2 regions of the Cupriavidus sp. 30B13 genome follow, and region 2 is predicted to be linked to the other one. Evidence: predicted binding sites of a transcription regulator. Region 2 holds the regulator's gene; the other holds the start of a gene.
What was found. Region 2 encodes sigma-54, which starts transcription at its own class of promoters, with help from an activator protein. Its sites were predicted from a motif close to TGGCANGNAANCTGCTTT; they were not measured.

Region 1 (4,816 bases), on a different replicon from region 2:
CACCTCATCGACGGCGACGGCCACCGCGCGCTCGCCCTCCTTTACCTGCGAAGCGAGGCCGGCGAGCAACTGGCTTTCGAGCACGGGCACGTTCGCGCCGATGCCGACCAGCGGAATCTGCCCGGCCACGCGCGCCACGTCGGTGTAGGCGCCGGCCGGGTTGATCGGCAACTGCTCCACCTTGAGCGCGTCCGCGGGAACGGGCTTGCCTGCTTCGATCGGCTTGACGGTGACCACCACGGGATGCAGCTCGGCGGTGGCGGCCACCGGCTCGGCCGGCTTGGCCGGCGTGCGCGCCACGCGCCATGCCAGCAACGCCAGCAGCGCCGCGAGGACGAGCAGCGCGATGGCGAGCACGCGAATCTGTTTGCTGGTCATGTGGGGTCTCTGGTTGACGTAAATGAAGCGCTACTCCACTGCGAACCGGCACGCGATGCCGTTAGGGGGCGCCATGTATGTATTGAGTTCATATTCGCATTCATGTGTCAGGCGATAGTTGCACCGTCGCACTGCCGGTAAGCGTGGCGGGGATGGGCACCCCCGGCATTACCGGAAGAATGGAATTGGAAGGCAGATTCAAGGTGACCCTGACGCAAACCGATCCCCCTGGATTGGCGCAGGAGATCACTTTTGCAATGTCGGATGTGGAAATAGAGTTGCGAATCGATGTGGGCAACATGGCAAGTGCTGTTGCAGAAGCCGCCCCCACTCTCAATGACTGCGTCGCCGCTGCATTGTTGCCGGCGGCACCGCTTGGATAACGCAGGGCCGCTCGCGCGCCTTCCTCGGCCGCCAGCGTGAGCATCTGCTGCAAGGCCAGCACCATGCCGAAATAGACGATACCCATCACTATCGCCAACAGTATAGGCAACAGGATGGCGAATTCGAGCGCTGCCGCACCGGAAGACCGCGTCGGTTCGGCGTAGATTCCCCGCAATAACATACTTCACCCGGTTGTCTTTTACTTTTTGCGCCGACCGGTGGCGCGAACGCATGGCGGCGGCCAAGTAACCGCCATCCGCACGGCGACTACCTTCCCGACACCATCCAGATCAGCAGGCCGATCGCAAGATAAGCGGCATAGGGAATCCCGCGTGCTCCGGCGGTCCGCCGAGTCGAGCTAAGTGTCTTCGCACCGACTGGCAGTTGCAGTAGATTCATGACATGGTCTCGCCATATGGCCCAGCCTGCAGTGGCTTGGACACGTACCGCCAAGGCATGCACCAAAGCCAGCACGTTACCAACCACCCACACCGTCACCAGCCCTAATGGGCCGGTGATGAGGCCTGTCACTGCGAAAAACTTGACGTCACCTGCGCCCATCATCCCAAGTGCGTAGACGGGCAGCATGACAAGAAATCCGAGTACGAAGCCGAGCAGGTGTGACAGTAGGCCGGAATCCGGAACGTGCCCGAACAGCAACACCAAGCCGACGGCCACAAGGGTGGCAGCCAGCACAGCATTGGGTACTTTCCGGAAAGCTAAGTCGGACCAGATCGTCGCCGCGCAGAACAGCACGGCAATTACGCCGATCACTTAGCTACCCGTTCCCGCCTGTGGCAAGAATAGAAGTGACTTTGTTACTCAAACGAGTAAAGAGTTGACCGATATCGGTGCCGAGTTGGCCTGCTGAGACGACGAGTGCCAATGAAATCAACCCCACAATCAACCCGTACTCAATTGCGGTAGCACCCCGTTCGTCCCTGATGAAGCGCGCCAAAGCCTTTTTCATGATGTCACTCCGTATTGTTTATATCGTTACCCAGCGTCCGCTTACCCCTCCGACGCCGCCGGGCTCTCGTGGCCTGGCTAGTATCGAGCAGTAACACTGGTGAGAGAATTTATAGATCAAAGCCATGTATCAACCATACCCCCCCTTGGAGTTATAGTTGTCTCAGCTTAATGGCTGACGCCCGTTTGAAAACAGCCGGTTTTTAAAGAGCGGAACCACTAATTGCGCCGGATGCCACACCCGTTCGGGTGAGCCGTTCCGGCGCCATGGTGTAAAAGGATGCGCAGCCGCGGGGTAAGGACGACTGCGCACCGTAAAGACAGAATTAAATAAAACTTTTATCAGTGTGAAGTCAGGCCGCCGAGCAAATTCGGCAAACCGGGCAAAGCGCCGCCGGTTCCGGTATTTCCGGTAGCGCCCGTTGCCGTATTGCGCAGGCCGCCAAGCAATCCGGTGACAGGCGCAAGCAGGCCGGTCACCGGCGCGAGGGCACCCGCGGCGCCGTTGCCGCCGCCGGAGCCGCCGGCCACCTGGCCGACGATCGGGAGGTTGCCGAGCAGGCCGCCGAGCGGATTGCCGCTGCCGCCACCGGCAGCCCCGCCGAGGCCCGGCAGGTTGAGCAAGCCGCCGAGCGGGTTGGCAGCGCCGCCGGAGCCGGGGCCGTTGACGACGCCGCCGGCCGCGGCAACGGTCTTGCCGGCTTCGGTCACGACACCGCCGAGGCTGGACACGATCGGTGCGTGGGTATTGGTGATCAGGCTGCCACCGCTGGCCACCGAGTTGCCGAGCGTGGCCAGCAGGTTGCTGAGCGGGCCGCCGACGCCGGTAGCGCCGCCGGCCATCTGCGTGGCGTCGGTGAGCTGCGTGGTCAGCGGCACGATGGCCTTGCTCACGCTGCCCGTCACCTGCGCGACGGGACCGGTCGACAGGGCCTGGCCGAGCGTGCCGCCGGCCATCGTCACCACGCCGCCGACCTGGTTGACCAGCCCGCCCACCGGCGTGGTCACCGCACCCAGCGGCGCAAGCGGGCCGGTGCCCAGGCTGCTCACCAGGTCGCCCGCGCTCGATACCGTGACGCCCGCCTTCTGCACGACGTTGCCGGTGCTCGCCACCGTCACGCCGAGCGGGTCCGCAACCGCGCCCATCTTGCCCAGCCCGTCGCGCACGCCCACGCCAAGCGCGCCGACCGTGTCGCCGGCATTCACCACCACGCCGCCGAGACTGTTGCGCGTGGCCTCCGGCACCAACGGCAGCGGCGCGTTCTGGATCTGCTTGCCGATATCGCTCACCGCGTTGCCCGCGGCGATGACCGTGTTGCCCACGCCTTCGGTGACCTTCGCCGTGGGCGTGGTGTCCGTGCTGGCGGGCGTGGTCGGGGTGGTGGGCACCGTGGGCGTGGTCGGTGCGGCGGGGCTGGCGCCGCTGCCGGACCCGCCGGAGGAACAGCCGGCCAGCAGCATGAGTGCGGCAGCACAGGCAAGAGTCACGGCCGACATCGGGGCGTATTGCGCTTTCATGGGAATCTCCTGGTCTTCCTCGTGGAAGGTTGTTCTGGCGGTTGTTCTGCGAACGGCTTTCTGATTGGCTCGGGGACGATGCTCACGGCGCCCGGCGTCGTTGCTGCGCGATGCGCGGTGCTTGTCGGATGCCATTACCGCAAGCTGCGTGCCACCCGCGCGGCACACCTCGGGCCGGCGCCGCGGGGCAGCCGCGTGGGCCGCCGCAAACCGTTGCGGCATGCGGCTCGGCGCGCCGCCGGCAGGCAGCGCGCCACGCGCCGGGGCGTTGCGGCCGCGCGGCCGCAGCGTGTTACGTGCTACGTAACGTGTTCCCTCGCGATGTTTCCCGCGCCGGCATCCCTTCGTTTTTCCGCGCGGCGCCCGCAGGCCGGCGTTGTTCCTCGCGCGGGCCGCCGCGTTACGTAACGCGTAACGCGGGAAGGCCTCGCACGGCGTCCATGTCTGGTCCTTTTCCGGCCATGTCTCATCCTCGCCAAACCCATGCGTGGCAAGGCCTGGAGAGATTCCGGAGGGCACCGCGCGGGCATGCCGGCACGCTCTGGCACACCCTTTGCGCAATGGAGTGCCAACACGGCGAGCCAAAGCGCCCCGTGATTTAAACGACGGGAAAAAAGGAAAAAGGTCATGCGTACTCAACAGGTCATCGTCACCGCCCTGCTCGGCACCCTGCTGGCACTCGGCGGCTGCGCCAGCGGCAGCGGTACGACTTCGATGGACACCGGCAGCGGCGCGGGCAACAACGCCGGCGCGGGCGGCGGAAACAACGGCGGGAATAACGGAGGCAACAACGGCGGCAATAACGGCGGCAATAACGGCGGCAATAACGGCGGGAACAACGGTGGGAACAATGGCGGCAACAACGGAGGCAATAACGGTGGCAATAACGGTGGCGACAATGGCGGCGGTACCACGCCCGCCGCGCTGACGCCGACCAGCCAAGTCGTCAAGCAGGTCGGCAACGTGGTGACCACCACCGGCAATGTCGTGAGCGACCTCGGCACGCAGATCAAGAACACCAACCTGCCGATCCTCTCCACCGAATCGAAGAATGGCCTGGGCGGCGTGGTCGGCTCGCTCGGCGCGGCGGTGAGCACGCTGGGCACGGGCGTGCAGGACGGGCTGGGCAACATCCCCAATGCCGCCAACCCGCTCGGCACCACGGTGGCCAGCACCGGCAGCGTGGTGAGCCAGGTGGGCAACGCCGTGACCAACGCGGGCGAGCTGGTCGGCGGGCTGGGCAGCGGCCCGCTGGCACCGCTGGGCGCGGTGACCACGCCGGTGGGCTCGCTGGTGTCGCAGCTCGGCACTGCCGTCAACGGCGCGGGCGGCAAGCTCGGCCAGGCGCTCTCGACCGGTCCGGTGGAGCAGGTGACCGGCGGCGTGAGCAAGCTGATCGTGCCGCTGACCTCGCAGCTCACCAACGCCACGCAGACGCTCGGCGCGGCCACCGGCCTCGGCGCGCCCGTGAACAACCTGCTGGCGACGCTGGGCGGCGGCATTGCGCAGGCAGGCAACACGGTCAAGCAGACCAACACGCCGGTGGTGTCCGGCGTCGGCGGCATCG
Region 2 (4,816 bases):
CACACCAGGCAGGCGGTGCGGCTCGGCTACAAAGTCTTGCGGAGATTGACGGCAGGGATTTTCAGCGCTTCGCGGTACTTGGCCACGGTTCGTCGGGCCACCACGAAGCCTTGCTCGCCGAGCAGTTCGGCGATCCTGCTGTCCGACAGGGGGTTCCTGGGGTCTTCGGCTCCTATGAGTTGCTTGATCAACGCCCTGATTGCCGTTGACGAGGCCGCGCCGCCGGTTTCCGTGGATACGTGACTGCCGAAGAAGTACTTCAGCTCGAAAGTCCCCATCGGCGTTGCCATGTATTTATTGGTTGTCACCCGGGAGATGGTGGACTCGTGTAAACCCAGTGTATCGGCAATCTCCCGCAAAACCAAGGGGCGCATCGCAATTTCCCCGTGGGTGAAGAAGTTCTTTTGACGTTCGACAATCGCTTGTGCGACGCGCAATATGGTGTCGAAGCGCTGCTGGATATTCTTGATCAGCCAGCGCGCTTCCTGCAGCTTTTGCTGCAGTCCGGCCGCGCCGGAGTCGCCTTTTGCGCCGCGCAAGATCTGCGCGTACATGTCGTTGATGCGTAGCCGCGGCATCACATCCGGGTTGAGCTGCGCGATCCAGCCGCCGCCTATTTTCCGCACGAATACATCGGGCACCACGAAGTCCGCTTCCGGGCGGCTGTAGGCGTGCCCGGGATAGGGCGCGAGCGAGCGGATCAGTTCGTGGGCGGCCTTGAGATCGGCCTCGTCCACCTGCAGTGCCTTCTTCAGGCGCGTGTAGTCGCGCACCGCCAGCAGTTCGAGGTGGCTGGTGACGATGGTCAGGGCCAGTTCGCGCTGGGGATGCTTGAGCCGGCGCAACTGCAGCGCGAGGCACTCGGCAGCGTTGCGCGCGCCCACGCCGGCGGGGTCGAAGCTCTGCAGCAGGGTGAGGATGGCCTGCACCTCGTCGATCTCGAACTCGAGTTCCTCGGGCAGTTCGCTGCAGATTTCCTCGAGCGATGCGCTCAGGTAGCCGTCGTCGTCCAGCGACTCGACCAGGAAGATCGCCAGGCCCTTGTCGCGCATGGAGATCTTCAGCGGGGCGAGCTGCTCCATCAGGTGCTCGCGCAGCGTGGGCTCGGCGTCGCGCAACTGCATCGGGGTCTTCTCGTCCTCGTCGCCCTGCGGGCGGCGCGCGAAGTCGTCCAGGCTCCAGTCGTTGCCGTAGTCCTCGCCGCTGTCGGAATAGCTGTCGTCGCCCTCCGGGGCGCCGTCGGCGCGGTTCTCGCTGGTGCCCTGGCCGTCGGCGGGCGCCGGTGCGGGCGCGCTCTGCAGGTTCACCGAGCCGTCGGCGGCCACGCGCAGCGGGCTTTCGATCCAGTCGTTCTCGCGTTCGAGCAGGGGATTCTCGGTCAGGGCCTGTTCCACTTCCTGCTGCAGTTCGAGCGTGGACAGTTGCAGCAGCCGGATCGACTGCTGGAGTTGCGGCGTAAGCGCGAGATGTTGCGAGAGGCGGAGCTGTAGCGACGGTTTCATGCGACCATTTTATGCCCAACTTCCGTGCCGGTGGAACGGAAATTGCTATCGCTGGCGCCGCCGTGATCGTCTGCAGGACGACAGGCGGCATAAAAGCCGCTCCGGGGGACGCCCCCGCACCGCTTACATGCGGAAGTTCTCGCCCAGGTAGACCTTGCGCACCGATTCGTTGGCGATGATGTCCTCCGGCTGGCCGGACGCCAGCACGGTGCCTTCGCTGATGATATACGCGTGGTCGCAGATGCCCAGTGTCTCGCGCACGTTGTGATCGGTGATCAGCACGCCGATGTTGCGCGCCTTGAGGAAGCTGACGATGCGCTGGATCTCGCCCACCGCGATCGGGTCCACGCCGGCGAACGGTTCGTCGAGCAGGATGAAGCGCGGCGCCGACGCCAGCGCGCGCGCGATTTCCACGCGGCGGCGCTCGCCGCCCGACAGCGACAGCGCCGGGTTGTCGCGCAGGTGGGCGATCTGCAGGTCGTCCAGCAAGGTGTCCAGGCGCCGCTCGATCTCGGCCTTGGCGAGCGGCTTGCCGTCGTGGATCTGCAGTTCGAGCACGGCGCGGATGTTCTCCTGCACGTTGAGCTTGCGGAACACCGACGCTTCCTGCGGCAGGTAGGACAGGCCCATGCGGGCGCGCTCGTGGATGGCCAGCCCGCTGATGTGCTTGTCGTCGAGCACGATGTCGCCCTCGTCCAGCGCCACCAGCCCGACGATCATGTAGAACGAAGTGGTCTTGCCCGCGCCGTTGGGGCCCAGCAGCCCCACCACCTCGCCGCTCTTCACGTCGAGCGACACGTCCTTGACCACCGTGCGCGAGCCGTAGCGTTTCTTCAGGTGGCGCACGACGAGCGTGCTGCTTTCGGTCAGGACGTTGGTCTGGGACGACGGTTCGGTCAGGGTAGCGGTCATGAAGGCGGGAGAATCCGTGGGTCGGGGGGCGCGGCGGCGGCCCGCGTCAGGGGGCGGCGGGGGCCGACGCCGGCTTGAGCGGCAGCGGGCTGGCGGCGGCGGCGCCGCTGGCGGGCTGCTCCTGGCGCGGCGACAGCACCGCGCGCACGCGTCCGGACGGGCTGCCCGCGGTGGCGTTGTCGGTGCCGCCGGTGGCCGTGTAGAACTCGTTGCGGCTGTCGTAGGTGATCACCGCGCCGCGGATCTCGTCGATCAGCTTGGCGCCGGCCAGGCGCGCCATGCGGGCGTGGCCGATCAGCTTGGACAGGTCCTGCTTGCCGTCGGACTCGATGCGGTCGCCCCAGCCGTCGATGTATTCGTCGACGTTGTCGCGCTTCTGGCGGATATAGGCCTGCTTGCCGCTCTTGGAGGTGGCCACCGCGTACTGGTAGCCCTCGGGGTCGGTGCGCACTTCCGCCGCATCCGACTTCAGCACCATGGTGCCCTTGGTCAGCACCACGTTGCCGGTCAGTACGTACACCTGCTTGACGTCGTCGTAGCTGGCATTGTCGGCCTCCAGCACCAGCGGCTTGTCGCGGTCGGCCTTCTCGGCGCTGGCCGGCGCGGCCAGCGCCAGGCCGAGGACGGCCGCGGCCGTCATCAGGGCAGCCGTGCTGCTGCGGCGACAGGACGATGTCGTCAGGAATGGATTCATATTGGCGTGGTGGCGGTTGGCGCGGACGGCTAGGGCCCGCGGGCGGCTTCGTTTCTCTGGCGGTTTCCGGATGGGGCCCACGTCAGGCTTCGTTCAGGGCTTCGCCGCGGGGCTGGCCGGCGGCGGTACCGTGATGATGGTGCCGTGTACGTTACCCAGCAATTGTACTTCGCGGGTGACGTTGTTGAAGACGAGGCCGTTGGCGGTCATCACGGAGGGGCCGCGCGTGAGCTTGACGGGCTTGTCGGTCTTGACGATATCGTCGTTGACCAGCACCTGGAAATATTCGGAGGCGGCCGTCATGGGCGGGTCCTTGGCCGGATCGGGTCCCTGCGCGCGCACGATCAGGGCGTGGCCGAACAGGTCCACCACCGAGCCTTCGGCGTTCATGGTGCCGCGGTCGGCGTGGCCGGTCACCGGCGGGCGGTCGATCTCATAGGCGCGCATGGCCGGCTTCGTCACTTCGTAGGTCTGGTCGTCCGCGAAGTGGATCATCTTGTCGCCGGTGAAGCGCATCTTGGTGTTTCCGTCCTCGGCGAGTTCCGTGGCGGAAAAGCGGATCATGTAGTAATCCGGCTCGTGCTTGGTGCCGACCGGCCCGGCGGGGGCTTCGTGCGGCGAATTGACCTGCACCAGCCAGAACGTGCTGCCCGCCACCAGCGCCATCAGCAGCAGGGGCAGCAGCCGCATTCCGAGCCGGCTAAGGGAGGACAGGAAATCCCGCATGTGTCGTGGCCGGCCTCAGATGACCTTGGCGCGGGTCAGGTCGTGGATGTGGAGCGCGCCCACCAGGCGGCGGTCGGCGTCGACCACCAGCATCTGGTTGATGCGGTTGGCTTCCATCACCTGCACCGCCTCGACGGCCAGCTGGTCCGGGCCCACGGCGTGCGGCGCGCGGTGCATGACCTCGCTGATCGGCACGGTCTTCCAGTCGCGCGGCGTCTCCAGCAGGCGGCGCAGGTCGCCGTCGGTGAACACGCCGATCAGGCGGTCATCCGGGTCCACCACGGCGGTCATGGCCATGCCCTTGCGGGTGATTTCCATCAGCGCCTGCGCCAGCGGGGTGCTTTCGCGCACCTTGGGCACGGCGTTGCCGCTGCGCATGACGTCGCGCACGTGGGTGAGCAGCTTGCGCCCGAGCGCGCCGCCCGGGTGCGAGCGGGCGAAGTCTTCCTCGCCGAAGCCGCGCGCGTCCAGCACCGCCACCGCCAGCGCGTCGCCCATCGCCAGCGCGGCGGTGGTGCTGGCGGTCGGCGCCAGGTTGAGCGGGCAGGCCTCTTTCTCGACGCCGGCATTGAGGTGGGCGTCGGCCAGCTTGGCCAGGGTCGACTCCGGATTGCCGGTGACCGAGATCAGCTTGGCGCCGATGCGCTTGACGATCGGGATGATCGACAGCAGCTCGGAGGTCTCGCCGGAATTGGAAAAGGCGATCAGCACATCGTCGCGCGTGACCATGCCGAGGTCGCCATGGCTGGCCTCGGCGGGGTGCACGAAGAACGAGGGAGTGCCGGTCGAGGCCAGCGTGGCCGCCACCTTGCGGCCGATGTGCCCGGACTTGCCGATGCCCGACACCACCACCCGGCCGGTGCACTCGAGCGTGAGCCGGACGGCGCGCGCAAACTCCCCGTCGAGGCGGCCCGCGAGGGCGGCCACGGCTTCCGCTTCGATCTGGAGGGTGTGTCGGGCGAGCCGAAGTGCTCGATCCGCA

Region 1: a site for sigma-54 is predicted at 3,386-3,403, ahead of ACKI2N_RS33815 (collagen-like triple helix repeat-containing protein). Genes of this name have one in related genera too.

The regions. Positions count from the first base shown of each region.
Region 1 covers NZ_CP188224.1:3,301,590-3,306,405, forward strand. Annotated here, with positions in the region: gene cpaB (Flp pilus assembly protein CpaB) at 1-378, opposite strand, end outside; gene ACKI2N_RS33800 (TadE/TadG family type IV pilus assembly protein) at 479-943, opposite strand; gene ACKI2N_RS33805 (A24 family peptidase) at 1,030-1,536, opposite strand; gene ACKI2N_RS33810 (Flp family type IVb pilin) at 1,541-1,732, opposite strand; gene ACKI2N_RS33815 (collagen-like triple helix repeat-containing protein) at 2,074-3,249, opposite strand; gene ACKI2N_RS33820 (collagen-like triple helix repeat-containing protein) at 3,877-4,816, shown strand, end outside.
Region 2 covers NZ_CP188223.1:683,205-688,020, forward strand. Annotated here, with positions in the region: gene ACKI2N_RS03295 (RNA polymerase factor sigma-54) at 27-1,502, opposite strand; gene lptB (LPS export ABC transporter ATP-binding protein) at 1,626-2,414, opposite strand; gene lptA (lipopolysaccharide transport periplasmic protein LptA) at 2,461-3,108, opposite strand; gene lptC (LPS export ABC transporter periplasmic protein LptC) at 3,202-3,834, opposite strand; gene ACKI2N_RS03315 (KpsF/GutQ family sugar-phosphate isomerase) at 3,850-4,816, opposite strand, start outside.